Regions from separate parts of the Fictibacillus sp. b24 genome, predicted to be linked through region 2. Evidence: predicted binding sites of a transcription regulator. Region 2 holds the regulator's gene; the other holds the start of a gene.
What was found. The regulator Rex, encoded in region 2, represses fermentation and respiration genes when NADH is low (regulators of the CRP and FNR family bind a similar motif). The targets are predictions, from matches to a motif close to TTGTGAAATATTTCACAA.
Positions count from the first base shown of each region.

Region 1: a site for Rex is predicted at 5,172-5,189, ahead of qoxA (cytochrome aa3 quinol oxidase subunit II). Genes of this name have one in related genera too.

Region 1 covers NZ_JAUCES010000005.1:3,540,442-3,547,467, forward strand. The annotation lists gene QUF49_RS18665 (nuclease-related domain-containing protein) at 1-765, shown strand, start outside; gene qoxD (cytochrome aa3 quinol oxidase subunit IV) at 1,103-1,534, opposite strand; gene qoxC (cytochrome aa3 quinol oxidase subunit III) at 1,527-2,147, opposite strand; gene qoxB (cytochrome aa3 quinol oxidase subunit I) at 2,162-4,102, opposite strand; gene qoxA (cytochrome aa3 quinol oxidase subunit II) at 4,121-5,095, opposite strand; gene QUF49_RS18690 (L-cystine transporter) at 5,499-6,851, opposite strand.
Region 2 covers NZ_JAUCES010000005.1:3,782,456-3,789,481, forward strand. The annotation lists gene groL (chaperonin GroEL) at 1-1,605, opposite strand, end outside; gene groES (co-chaperone GroES) at 1,700-1,984, opposite strand; gene QUF49_RS19820 (CPBP family intramembrane glutamic endopeptidase) at 2,231-2,944, shown strand; gene QUF49_RS19825 (YdiK family protein) at 2,941-3,147, shown strand; gene tatC (twin-arginine translocase subunit TatC) at 3,435-4,217, opposite strand; gene QUF49_RS19835 (twin-arginine translocase TatA/TatE family subunit) at 4,230-4,412, opposite strand; gene QUF49_RS19840 (redox-sensing transcriptional repressor Rex) at 4,431-5,066, opposite strand; gene moaC (cyclic pyranopterin monophosphate synthase MoaC) at 5,112-5,615, opposite strand; gene QUF49_RS19850 (ABC-F family ATP-binding cassette domain-containing protein) at 6,018-7,026, shown strand, end outside.

The DNA of each region.
Region 1 (7,026 bases), 240 kb from region 2:
CTGTCAGCGCACGATAGTTATTTTCAAATTGACACCTTGCTCCTCTCCCCTCGTTACCTCGTGAACCTCGAAGTTAAGTACATTACCGGAACATTAGTTTTTGACCACCTCAACCAGGTCATCCGATTGAAGGATGACGGCACTGAAGAAGCTTTTAAAAATCCTATCTTTCAAGTGAAACGCCAGCAATCCCATTTGATCGAATGGATGGCGAAGAATCGTATACCTCCCATTCCCGTCCGTTCTCTAGTTGTGATGAGCAATCCTAGAACCATCATTAAGGCCCCTCCTTCGAATAAAGAAGTCCCTCAATATATTACGCATAGTCCTTATTTGCAGGAAAGAATTAAAGTCATAGATAAGATGTATGGAGAGGAAAAGTTAACGAAAAAAGAGGTTGGCAAACTGTCAAAGATGCTCGTTCGACATCATACTCCAGAAAACCCTGACTTACTAAAAAGGTATCAGATTGAAGAAGAAGATATTATCAAAGGCGTTTATTGTACTGAGTGCTTTTATATGCCTGTGGTGAGGAAGAAGGCTACTTGGCATTGTCCTAAATGTTCATATAAGTCTAAAGATCTTCACCTAAATACGCTTTCAGATTATGCTCTTTTATATGGTCAAAGCATCACTAATAAGCAATTTTGTGATTTTCTTTGTCTTTCATCCAGGCATACGGCCAAGAGGCTGCTTGATAATATGAATTTAACTCATACTGGAGGCTATAAAGGAAGAGTTTACACACTGCCATATCCCACCTGAAAATAATATTACGTTCACAAAATTTCCGAAACACACTTAAATTTCAGGAATCACTCGTAAACCTCTGGAATCGCTCGTAAACCTTAAAAATTGCTCGTAAACCTCAAGAATCGCTCGTAAACCTCAAGAATCGCTCGTAAACCTCAAGAATCGCTCGTAAACCTCAAGAATCGCTCGTAAACCTCTGGAATCGCTCGTAAACCTTAAAAATCGCTCGTAAACCCTAATTCTAAATCTAACTGACAAAATAATGAAGGCTCTCGTGCGACGAGAGCCTCATTTTCAAACAAAAAAACCTCCTGCCATCAATCCAGCAAGAGGTTTTTCAAATCATATCTTATTCATGACTTCCATGTTCACCAGAATCATGTTCACTTCCGCCACCATGAGAACCGTGATTTTCATGGTTCTCAGTCTTCGGGGCATGCTGATCTTTATCGTGCTTTGCGTGGCCTGCTGTCATTACCCAGACAGAACCGATCACGATAACGATCGCAACGAACGCTGCGAACAATATGTTACCGATCTGCACGCGGCTTGTGAGATTACTCTTTGTCGAGTTCTCTGTTACGTGCATGAACATTAACAGCTGCAGGGCAGCCTGTAGAAATGCAAACCCAAAAATAATAATGAGAATCCAAGTCAATGATAAATCAGTTTCAAGTGCGATCCATAATGCGAAAAGTGTAAGCACGATGGACAGCACGAATCCGATTAAGTGTTTCCACGGAAAACCGTGGTGTTCATTTGCTGCAGTTTTATTAGCCATGATGCGTCACCATCCCCATCAGATAAACGGCTGTGAAGATAAAGATCCACACTACGTCTAGGAAGTGCCAGTAAAGACTGGTGATGAAAACTTTTGCAGAAGTAGCTGGCGTAAGACCACGCTTAGCTACTTGAATCAAGACCATCGTTACCCAGAAGATACCGAACGTTACGTGAGCACCGTGAGTACCTACAAGAACGAAGAATCCTGACCATGCTGCACTCGTACCAATGTTTGCACCTTCATGAATGAAGTGTAAGAACTCTTGAATCTCGAAATAAAGGAACCCGAGACCAAGTCCGAGTGTTACGGCCATCCACGTGATCAAACCTTTAACATTGTGACGGCGCATCTCATGAACCGCAAGTCCGCAAGTGAAACTACTTGTTAGAAGCAAAAACGTCTGAATCAACAAACTCTTCACTTCAAATAGTTCACCTAGAGCAGGTCCGTCTGCGATACGATGTGTTAAAACCATATACGTTGCAAATAATGTTGCAAATAACGCAATTTCTGCCCCTAGGAAAATCCAGAAACCGAGAATGTTTAGACGCCCAATCTCCGAACGATACTCTAAAGGCGTGTTGGGGTCGTGTGTTTCTGCATGTGCCATTTTTTCACGCCTCCTTATTTAGAAATCTTTTCTGTTTCAATAATCTCTTCAACACTTACATAATACCCGTCATCATACTCGAATGAACGGTAGATCAATGTTCCGAATACACCGATCAATCCAACGATCGCCATCCACATCCAGTCGAATACCATACCGAATCCGGCAACGAAGAAGAATGATGCCATGATGAACGGTACACCAGAGTTGCTAGGCATATGAATCGGTTTAAGTTCATTAGCTGTTAACTTCTCAACTTTTCCTGCTTGCTTTTGTCTCCAGAAGTGGTCAAGACCTGTTACCTCCGGGATTTTAGCAAAGTTATAGAAAGGAGGCATTGCTGATGGAGTAGACCATTCAAGCGTACGGCCATCCCAAGCGTCTCCAGTTAATTCACGCTTCGCAAAACGGAAGCTGTAGTACATGTTGTAAACAAGAACTAAGAAGGCAATACCCATCATGAATCCACCGATTGTAGATACCATGTTTAATGGGCCCCAGCCAGACTCTTCACTGTACGTGTAAACACGACGTGGCATACCGTCTAGACCAAGGAAGTATTGCGGGAAGAAACATACGTTAAATCCGATTGTGAAAATCCAGAATACCCATTTACCGATACGTTCGTTCAGCTTGTAGCCAAACATTTTCGGATACCAGTAGATTAAACCAGCGAAACAAGCAAATACTGTACCAGCGATCAACACATAGTGGAAGTGAGATACTAGGAAGTATGTGTTGTGGTACTGATAGTCAGCAGCTGCCATGGCAAGCATGACACCTGTAACCCCACCGATTACGAAGTTCACGATAAATCCGAGTGACCAAAGCATCGGTGTCGTAAATTGAATCTTACCTCTGTACATTGTGAACAGCCAGTTAAATATTTTAACCCCTGTCGGAATACCGATCGCCATCGTAGTGATAGAGAATACAGAGTTAACAAGTGCTCCTGAACCCATCGTAAAGAAGTGATGGACCCAAACCAAGAAGCTGTATCCTGCGATTAAAAGCATAGACCAGATCATGGCTTTGTAACCGAATAACGTTTTTCTAGAGAACGTAGAAATAATCTCAGAGAACATACCGAACGCCGGAAGTATTACGATATATACCTCTGGGTGACCCCATAGCCAGAAAAGGTTCGCCCAAAGCATATCCATTCCTGCTCCTTGCAGAGTGAAGAAATGGCTTCCGAATAAACGGTCAAATGTCATAAGTGCTAGTGCAACAGTAAGAATCGGGAAAGCGAAGATAATGATAACCATTGTTACAAGTGATGACCAAGTAAACATTGGCATACGGAACAATGTCATTCCCGGTGCACGCATCTTAAGGATCGTAACTAAGAAGTTAATACCCGTTAAGAGTGTACCGATACCTGCAATCTGCAGACCGAGCAGATAGTAGTTCTGTCCTGGCCCTGGGCTCAACTCGTTACTCGCAAGCGGCATGTAACTCGTCCAGCCTGCTGATGGAGAACCACCGATAACGAATGAGATGTTAAATAACATCGCACCGATAAAGAACGTCCAGAAACTAACTGCGTTTAAATAAGGATAAGCTACGTCACGTGCCCCGATCTGTAATGGAACAACGACGTTAATCAAACCAATCAAGAACGGCATCGCCATGAAGATAATCATGATCGTACCGTGTGTTGTAAAGATTTCGTTATAGTGCTGTGAATCGAGGAACTTCGCCTCTGGAACCGCGAGCTGCGTACGCATTAATAGTGCATCGACACCACCACGGAACAACATAAGCACAGCGGAAACGATATACATAATACCGAGTTTTTTGTGGTCAACCGTTGTTAGCCATTCGTCCCACAACCATTTCCACTTTTTATATTTAGTAAGATAGAACAGGATACCCACCATCGTTAGTACGATGGATACGTCAGCACCATAAATCATCGGGTCGCCTGTTACGAAAAATTCATCCCATTTCATATTGAAATGCCTCCTCTGTTAATGGGCATGAGAATCCCCATGAGACTCTGATTCTTCTTGCTTCTTCATCTCTTCTTCACGCTTTTTCTTTTCTTCCTTCGCTGCTCTTGAGTGAGGAATCTTCTCTTCATAACCTAAACGTTCGCGAGCATCTAACGCGTATTCTGCATTTTTAGAGTGGTCTACCCAATCTAGATGAGTTGAAGAGAAAGTCATTTCTTTCACGTGACCAGGAAGCATCAGCTTGTCGTACTGGCCCTTTGTAAGTTCTGGAGCTTCAGCTTTTGTTTCACTCGCCCATTTTTCAAACTCTGCATCAGACATAGCCATAACATCAAACGTATGATCAGTGAACCCTTCTCCTGTAAAGTTGGAGTTACGTCCTTCATACGTGCCTTGCTCGTCAGCTTGCAGATAAAGCTCTGTCTCCATGCCAGCCATCGCATACTTTTGGCCACCTAATTGAGGAACCCAAAAAGATGCCATAGAATCTGCAGAAGTCAGTTTGAACAAAACAGGCCGATCTTCAGGAATATGAAGATAGTTAACTGTTTCAATATCTTGCTCTGGATATGTGAATACCCATTTCCAGTTTACAGATGTTGCATGAATCACCAATGGCTTTTGATCTTTCGACTCCTCAGGAGGTCCTTCTAGAGAGTAGATACTCTTAACCGTCGGAATCGATAATGCAATAACGATAATAATCGGAATGATCCACCAAATCGTTTCAAGAAGATGACTTCCTTCGTTATCAGGATCATAGCCTTTATGATTTTTACGATCACGATATTTATAAACAATAAAAGCAGTAAGTGCGTAAACAACTAGCAGGATAAATAACATAAACCAGATAGAATACATGATGAGATCCTTCTGTTCTTCTCCTACAGGTCCTTTTGGATCTAAAACAATCATATCGCTGCAGCCGCTTAGCATAAACACGGCCATCATTAACCCGAATGGTAAAAACGGCTTCAACCGTCGCATCACCAGGTCCACCTTCCTTTCTCTATTTACAAGCATTTAATTTGCCTAATAAAAACGAACCAAAAGTGATTATAATGGATTGTGAATTAAATCACAATGGATATCATAGGCAAAATCAAAATGACAGAAAACCTTTGCCCTCATAGTACCAGAAACCTAGTAAATGTGACCGGCTCCCTAACAAATGTCACGATTACTTCAAATAAAGCTCACAACTTTATCACAGTTTTGCCATAGAATGTTCACTAATATGGAAGAGCCTTCATGAGCTGGAAAAGAATCTTGTGCTATTTGAAAGTTCAGTTTTTAATTTTTACCCTTAAAACCTCCAATTCACACCTTCATATGAAAAATTTACAAATAAAAAACGACCCTGCCAGAGAGGCAAGATCGTTTCATTTACTGGCTAAGCACTTACTTCGACTTGGTTTTCGCTGTCGTTGTAAACGTCTGTGTCTAATTGCTTCTGAACTTTACTTGTTAAAAGACCTGACGTCATCGCACCACTTACGTTAACTGCAGTACGGCCCATATCGATAAGCGGTTCAACAGAGATCAAAAGACCTGCTAAGGCAATTGGAAGATCCATCGCAGACAACACGAGGATTGCTGCAAACGTAGCTCCGCCCCCAACACCAGCAACACCAAATGAACTAAGCGCCACAACTACAACGAGCGTCAATAAGAATGATGGTGACAATGGATCGATTCCAACAGTCGGTGCAATCATAACCGCAAGCATCGCAGGATAGATTCCAGCACACCCGTTTTGACCGATTGAAAGGCCGAACGAACCTGAGAAGTTTGCGATTCCATCAGGTACACCCATGCTCTTTTGTGTACGGATGTTTAATGGAAGTGCCCCGGCACTAGTACGAGAAGTAAAGGCAAACGATAGAACTGGGAATGCCTTTTTCATATACGTTACTGGACTTAAACCAGCGAACGTTATTAATAATAAGTGAATTCCGAACATGATCAATAGCGCGACATATGAGGCGATAACGAATTTACCAAGCTTGGCGATCGCACCCATATCACTAAGTGCTACCGTTTTCGTCATTAATGCAAGTACTCCGTATGGTGTTAAACGAAGAATCAATGTTACAACACGCATAATTACAGAATAGAAGGCATCAACAATCTTAGCAAACAATTCTGCATGTTCTTCTTGTTTACGCTTTACCCCTAAATATGCAACTCCAAGGAATGCTGCAAAGATTACGACTGCAATCGTTGATGTCGGACGAGCTCCTGTAAAATCTAAAAACGGATTCGCTGGTAATAATGAAAGAATCTGCTGCGGAAGCGTTAAGTCTTTTACTTCTGCAAAAGTACCTTCCATTTGTTCACCACGTGCTGTTTCCGCATCACCTTGTTCAATCTGAACAGCTTCCAGATCAAAAGCAACGGATGTAGCAATACCGACAACTGCCGCAATAGCTGTTGTTCCGATTAAGATTGCGATAATCAATCCGCTAAGTTTTCCGATGTTCCCTTTTAAGTTCAATCGTGTGAACGCTGAAAGGATCGAGATAAACACAAGCGGCATTACGATCATTTTTAAGAACGTTACATACCCTCCACCAACTAAGTTGAACCAGTCAGTAGATTTAGCAGCTACCTCTGAATCAGCTCCATAACCGTACTGAAGTCCAAGGCCAAAAAGTATCCCTAATCCAAGACCCGTAAACACACGTTTTGAGAAAGAAACGTGCTTTTTTTGCATGTAATACAAAACACCTAAAAGAATAAGCATAATAGCAATGTTCGATAAAACTAAGTAAGTAGTCACCTACAAGTCCCCCCTTTAGTTAACTAAAATAAATTAATACAATAAAACCTATATGTCAAGTAGGAATTACTGCGGGATTACTTTTAGCCTCCACCTCCTCACACAAAAAAAAGACAAGCTTTCAAATAAAATAAGCAAG
Region 2 (7,026 bases):
GCCGGACATGTCAGGCATTCCGCCGCCAGCGTTTTCTTCTGGCTTATCCGCGATTACTGCTTCTGTTGTTAAGAACATAGCAGATACGGATGCTGCGTTTTGTAGAGCTGAACGTGTAACTTTTGTTGGGTCAACGATTCCGGATTCGAACATGTTTACCCACTCGCCAGTAGCAGCGTTAAATCCAACTCCGATTTCTTCGTTCTTCAGACGCTCAACCACTACAGATCCTTCAAGACCTGCGTTGTGTGCGATTTGGCGAACTGGCTCTTCTAGTGCACGAAGTACTAGTTTCACACCTGTTAACTCGTCGCCTGTCGCTTCTACTTGAGCGATCGCTTTTAGCACGTTAACTAGAGCTGTACCACCACCGGATACGATACCCTCTTCAACCGCTGCACGCGTTGAGTTTAGTGCGTCTTCGATACGAAGTTTACGCTCTTTTAGTTCAGTTTCTGTAGCTGCACCAACTTTGATTACTGCTACTCCACCAGCTAATTTCGCTAAGCGCTCTTGTAATTTTTCTTTATCAAACTCAGAAGTTGTTTCTTCGAGTTGTGCTTTGATTTGGTTAACACGAGCTGCGATCTTAGAAGAGTCTCCAGCACCTTCAACGATTGTTGTGTTCTCTTTTGTAACAACAACTTTAGAAGCTGTACCAAGCTGCGTGATGTTCGCAGTCTTAAGGTCAAGACCTAGCTCTTCTGTGATTACTTCACCGCCAGTTAGTACTGCGATGTCTTCTAGCATTGCTTTACGGCGGTCACCGAATCCAGGAGCTTTAACAGCTACTGCATTGAATGTTCCGCGAAGCTTGTTAACTACTAATGTAGCAAGTGCTTCACCTTCAACGTCTTCAGCAATCAACAATAGAGATTTCCCTTGTTGTACCACTTGCTCAAGAACTGGAAGGATTTCTTGGATGTTCGTAATCTTCTTATCTGTGATAAGGATGTACGGGTTCTCAAGCTCTGCTTCCATCTTGTCAGAGTTTGTTACCATGTATGGAGATGCGTATCCGCGGTCGAACTGCATACCTTCAACCACTTCAAGCTCTGTTGTGAATCCTTTAGATTCTTCGATTGTGATAACGCCGTCGTTTCCAACGCGCTCCATCGCTTCAGCAATCAATTGTCCTACTTCTTCGTCAGCTGCAGAGATCGCCGCAACTTGCGCGATAGACTCTTTGCCTTCGATTGGTTTAGAGATCGCTTTTAATTCTTGAACAGCAGCAGCTGTCGCTTTTTCGATCCCTTTGCGAAGTACCATTGGGTTTGCTCCGCTAGTTACGTTCTTTAATCCTTCGCGGATCATCGCTTGAGCAAGAACGGTTGCAGTTGTTGTTCCGTCCCCTGCTACGTCGTTCGTTTTGCTCGCAACTTCAGCTACAAGCTTAGCACCCATGTTTTCGAATGCATCTTCAAGTTCGATTTCTTTTGCGATTGTCACACCGTCATTTGTGATTAGAGGAGAACCGAATTTCTTCTCAAGCACAACGTTGCGTCCTTTTGGTCCAAGTGTTACTTTTACAGCGTTCGCTAGCGCATCAACACCACGAAGCATTGAGCGGCGTGCGTCTTCACTAAATTTAATATCTTTAGCCATGTAAAAACCCTCCCATTAATTTTATAAGTTAGTGACTTACATATGCTTTATTTATGTAGCTTCAAAATATTGAAGCTTCCAAGTTACCTAACGATTAGCCTACGATCGCTAATACGTCAGACTCACGAAGAATCAAGTATTCTTTACCTTGGTACTTTACTTCTGTACCAGCGTATTTTGAGAAAATAATCGTGTTTCCTTCAGAAACTTCTAAAGAGATACGCTCGCCGTTATCCGTCACACGGCCCGTACCTACAGCAACAACTTTTCCTTCTTGAGGCTTTTCTTTTGCTGAATCTGGCAATACAATGCCGCTTGCAGTTTTTTCTTCACCTTCTACAAGCTCAATAATAATACGGTCACCTAATGGCTTTAACAAGTGAAACACCCTCCTTAAATAGTTAAAAGAATTTCTTATTAGCACTCTTAGTTAGTGAGTGCTAACTCCATTTCTAATAATAAATAAAACTAAAAAATTTTGCAAGCGGGAAATTTAAAATTTAATCTGAATTCTTCTTAAATTCGATATCCTCGCGAGCCCTGCCTATTCTATGTTAAAATGGGTAAGCATATAAAGAGGTATCAGACTTAAATTCTTGGGTGCGGAAGTAAAGGAGAAGGTAATTTGAAGAAAAAATATTGGTGGATCATCTTCATATATATCGCTATGCAATTCTCAGGCTACATCGGAGTTCCTCTTCTAAACGAACTTGGTGTTCCTAGAAAACAACTATTTGGAATGTGGGGAACGATCAGTTTCATTGCCGCTCTTATTATCATCCTTTACATGCTGATTCCTGAAATGAAAAGCAGGCACAGAGACTCTGAGCGCGTATCAAGAGGTTCTGCTGTCCTATGGTCGATCATCGGAATTTTTATGGCTTATGCCGCACAGATTATCGCTAGCATGATCGAAATGAATCTGTTTGGCATTCAGCCAGGATCTGAAAATACGAAAAACCTTGTTGAAATCGTGAAAAACGTTAAATATTTTATGATTGTAACGGCCATCGTTGGGCCAATACTAGAAGAGATTATCTTCCGAAAGATTATTTTCGGCTCTCTTCATAAACGCTTTAATTTCTTTATTTCTGCTTTGATCAGTTCTCTAATCTTTGCTGCTGTTCATGCGGACTTTACACACTTGTTAATCTATACGGCAATGGGCTTCACGTTCGCATACCTGTATGTTCGCACAAAACGCCTCATTGTTCCAATCGCGGCACACGTTGCCATGAATACGCTCGTTTTGATCGTTCAAGTATTCTTTGCTGACGAGATTCAGAAGATGGAAAAGCAGCTAGAAACAGCGCAATTGATTATTGGAGGACTATTATGAAGACATCACCACTGTTTATGGCATTTTTATATTTAGGGATCGGACTTGTCTTTACATACTTGGCGGTCCACTACTCTAACGAGTACGGCATGACGAGCTTCTGGACGATCATTACGATGGTCGTAGCAACCTTTGATTTTGCCAATGCCATCCGCTATTTCGCGTTAAACAACCACTTAAAAAGAAAACGGAAGAAGAAATAATAGCAAAAACTGCCCCTTGATGGAGGCAGTTTTTTTGTGTGATGGTGGTGAATTTTGAATTGGACAGATTATTGGCTGAATTGGACAGCTTCTCTCTTCAATTGGACAGATTACCGTCATCAACAGAAAATGGCTCCCATGCACAGCCTCCTCTACAGAGCTTACTGTCGACTTTCGCTGATTTACTGTCCACTTTTGTAAATTTACTGTCCACTCTGCTCGTTTTACTGTCCACTTTAATTTTTCACAAAAAAAGAGGATCCTCCACGTTGGAGCAATCCTCTTTTTTAATCATGAAAAGCGGATTCCGCCTCAGCTTCTCGTTCCTTCACGAGGGCTTCGACTTCTGCTTTCATTCTTTTTTTGTACGCTGTTCTCGATATGATAATGCTAATCTCATATAAAAGTATAAGCGGAAATGTGACCATCAAGTGTGACAACAGTTCTGGCGGTGTGATGAGACCGGCTACTACTAAGATACCAAAGTAGGCTACCTTCCGGATGCTCTTTAACAAATCAGGTGTTACGATACCGAGCCTTGTTAAAAACATGATCAATACCGGAAATTGAAACAACAGTCCGAACGGCAGTGTGATGTTGAATAGGAATGAGAAGTATTCCTGAATTCCGTATTCTCCTTCAACACTTAAGGCCTCAGCGACATTTCCCATAAAGCTTACGACGAACGGAAAGAGAATAAAGTAAGAAAAGGCAAGTCCTGTTAAGAAGAGTACAAACGCGATCGGGATGTACATCAACGTTACTTTTCTTTCGTTCTCGTAAAGCCCAGGGCTGATGAATGCCCAAAGCTGATATAAGACCACTGGTGCTGATAAGACGAGCCCGATAAAGAAGGCGAACGTCATGTAGACATTCAGTGGATCAGTTAGATGAAAAGCGTTCATCTGAATGTTCTTTGCAATTGGATCACTTTGCAGATATACGATTACGGGCTTTGCTAAGAAAAATCCTGCGATCAAGAACAAAAAGAAGGCTAGAATTGCCCACATGATACGCTTTCTTAATTCGCCAATGTGACCGTATAGCGACATATTTTTTTCAGAGGTCATAGAAAAACATCCTTACTTCTTCAGTTGTTCGCTTTCCTTTTTGTTGTCATCTTCTTCGTCCATCATGCCTTTTGTAGCATTCTTGAACTCGCGAAGCGTTTTCCCTGCAGCTTTCCCTAGCTCAGGCAGCTTCTTTGGCCCAAACATAACAAGCGCTGCAAGTCCGATTACTGCGATACTTCCTGGTCCTAACATAACGATTACCTCCTTGGTTTAAGAGTAATTTTTCATAAAATAAACTAGCGATTGTAATTCAACGGCTAAATCAATATGATGCACACGAATTTTTGGCGAGACCGTTAACCGGGCTGGTGTAAAGTTCAATATCCCCGTTACACCTGCGCGCTCGAGCTGATCCGCGATCGGCTGAGCCGCTCCTACTGGTACTGTGAGAATGGCAACATCGATGTTCCGCTTCTGCAGTTCTTGCTCGATGTCTTCCGTGTGGTAGATGGGTACTCCCGCTATCTCTGTACCGATTTTTGCTGTATCTACATCAAATGCGATTTCTATCTTTGTATTATTATTTTTGGTGAAATTGTAGTGCAAAAAGGCAGTGCCTAAGTTACCTACTCCAATTAACGCCACTGTTGTTGTTTCGTCTTGGTTCAATGTTTTCGCGAAAAACGACAGCAGATAATTTACATTGTAGCCATAACCCTTTTTACCTAATGCGCCAAAGTAGGAAAAATCTCTGCGAATCGTTGCAGAATCTACTTTAACCGCTTCACTTAATTCAGCTGAAGATACCCTTTGTTTACCGGAAGATGATAAGTTTTTCAAAAAACGATAATACAAGGGCAGCCTTTTTGCTGTTGCATGTGGTATTTTTAACTGTTCTTGGTTCATATATGGAGCCCTCCATGTGTAGAAAGCTTATCTATTCCTATTGTATCATACTTTGTCAGGGCTTGAAGAACGTAGAAAGTCACCATTCTTTCCTCCTGTTTTGGACACAAGGTATGTAGGCCCGATCACCATTCCTTTATCTGCCGCTTTACACATGTCATAGACGGTAAGAGCTCCAGCAGAAGCCGCAGTTAATGCTTCCATCTCAACGCCGGTGCTTCCTTTTGTTTTAACTTCAGCTTGTATATTTAATTTATAGTTGCGGTTCTCCAATTCATCCCAGTGAAAGGATAGATCAACACCTGTAAGTGATAGTGGGTGGCACATCGGAATCCAGTCAGAGGTCTTTTTGGCAGCCATGATTCCAGCGACCTGCGCTACGGCTAGAACGTCCCCTTTTTTAAATCCATTATCTTTAATTTTAAGGAAGACTTCTTCTGAAACGGTTACCCCGCTTACCGCTATCGCTGTTCGGTGAGATGTTTCTTTTTCCGAAATATCGACCATTCGAGCACGGCCTTCTTCGTTAAAATGGGTAAACTCTGTCATAAAACCCCTCCTCATGATGAATATACACGAAACCGCTTTTATTGTCGTTATGATTTTACTTGTAATTATTGCAAAATGTTGAACATTCCCTTTGTTGGCGCGAATCTCCAAACTACGCTAAACTACTAAGTAGACAGGGTTTGATTGTTATTTAAAGACTGATTGCATGTTGAAAGTAGTTGATTTCCGCTTCAGGCGCTTCGCTTTCCGCGGGGCAGGCGGTGAGCCCCTTGCCGCTTTGCGCCATTAAGGGTCTCACCTGACCGCTTGTCCCGCAGGAGTCTCGCACCTTGCGCTACAACCAACTTTTCAAAGAAGTATTTTTACTGCATTTTTAAGTAAAACAATCTTTTGAAACAGAGTCTTTAAGTAAAACCACCCGTTTTTACAGAGGTGAATGAAATGATTATTTTACAAGTTCAGGACGTTACGAAGTCTTTTGGTGCGGACGTCATTTTATCGAATATAAAATTAGAGGTTCAAAAAGGTGAGCGCATTGCTTTAGTTGGAAGAAACGGTGCTGGCAAGTCTACGCTTCTTCGTGTAATAACTGGTGAGTATTCCTATGATTCTGGTCATATCATGATTCCTAAAGACGTTAAGACAGGGTACCTTGCGCAAGACGCCGGGCTGGACTCTGATGAAACAATCTGGAACGAGATGCTTTCTGTTTTTGAAGATCTTCGTAAAAAAGAGAAAAAGCTGCGTGAGATGGAAGCGCGTATGGGCGATCCGGAAGTCATCGAAAATGAAGTTGAATACGAACGCCTCCTTAAAGACTACGACGCACTGCAAGTCACGTTTAAAGATGAAGGCGGCTATCAGTACGAAGCTGAGATCCGCACGGTGCTGCACGGCTTTCAATTTGCCGATTTTGATCGCGATACGAAGATCAATACGCTGAGCGGAGGCCAAAAAACACGCCTTGCGCTGGCAAAGCTCCTTTTAACGAAGCCGGATCTTCTTATTCTTGATGAGCCGACCAACCACTTAGACATCAAAACACTAACGTGGCTTGAGCAGTATTTGCAGAGTTATCCAGGCGGTATATTGATCGTTTCCCATGACCGTTATTTCCTTGATAAGATTGTAACGACTGTTTATGAAGTATCGAGAAAGCGATCATTCCGATTCGTAGGAAATTATTCTAGCTATCTCGAGCAAAAAGCAGAGCGATTTGCTCAAGAGATGAAAGAGTTTGAGAAGCAGCAAGATCAAGTGGCGAAGTTAGAAGATTTTATTCAGCGTAACATTGTGCGTGCTTCTACAACGAAACGAGCTCAAAGCCGTCGTAAGCAGCTTGAGAAGATGGAGCTGAAAGAGCGTCCCGCTGGTGCTGAAAAGTCTGCTTCGTTCTCGTTTGATATTGAAAAACAAAGCGGCAATGACGTGCTGAAACTGGAGAATGTGA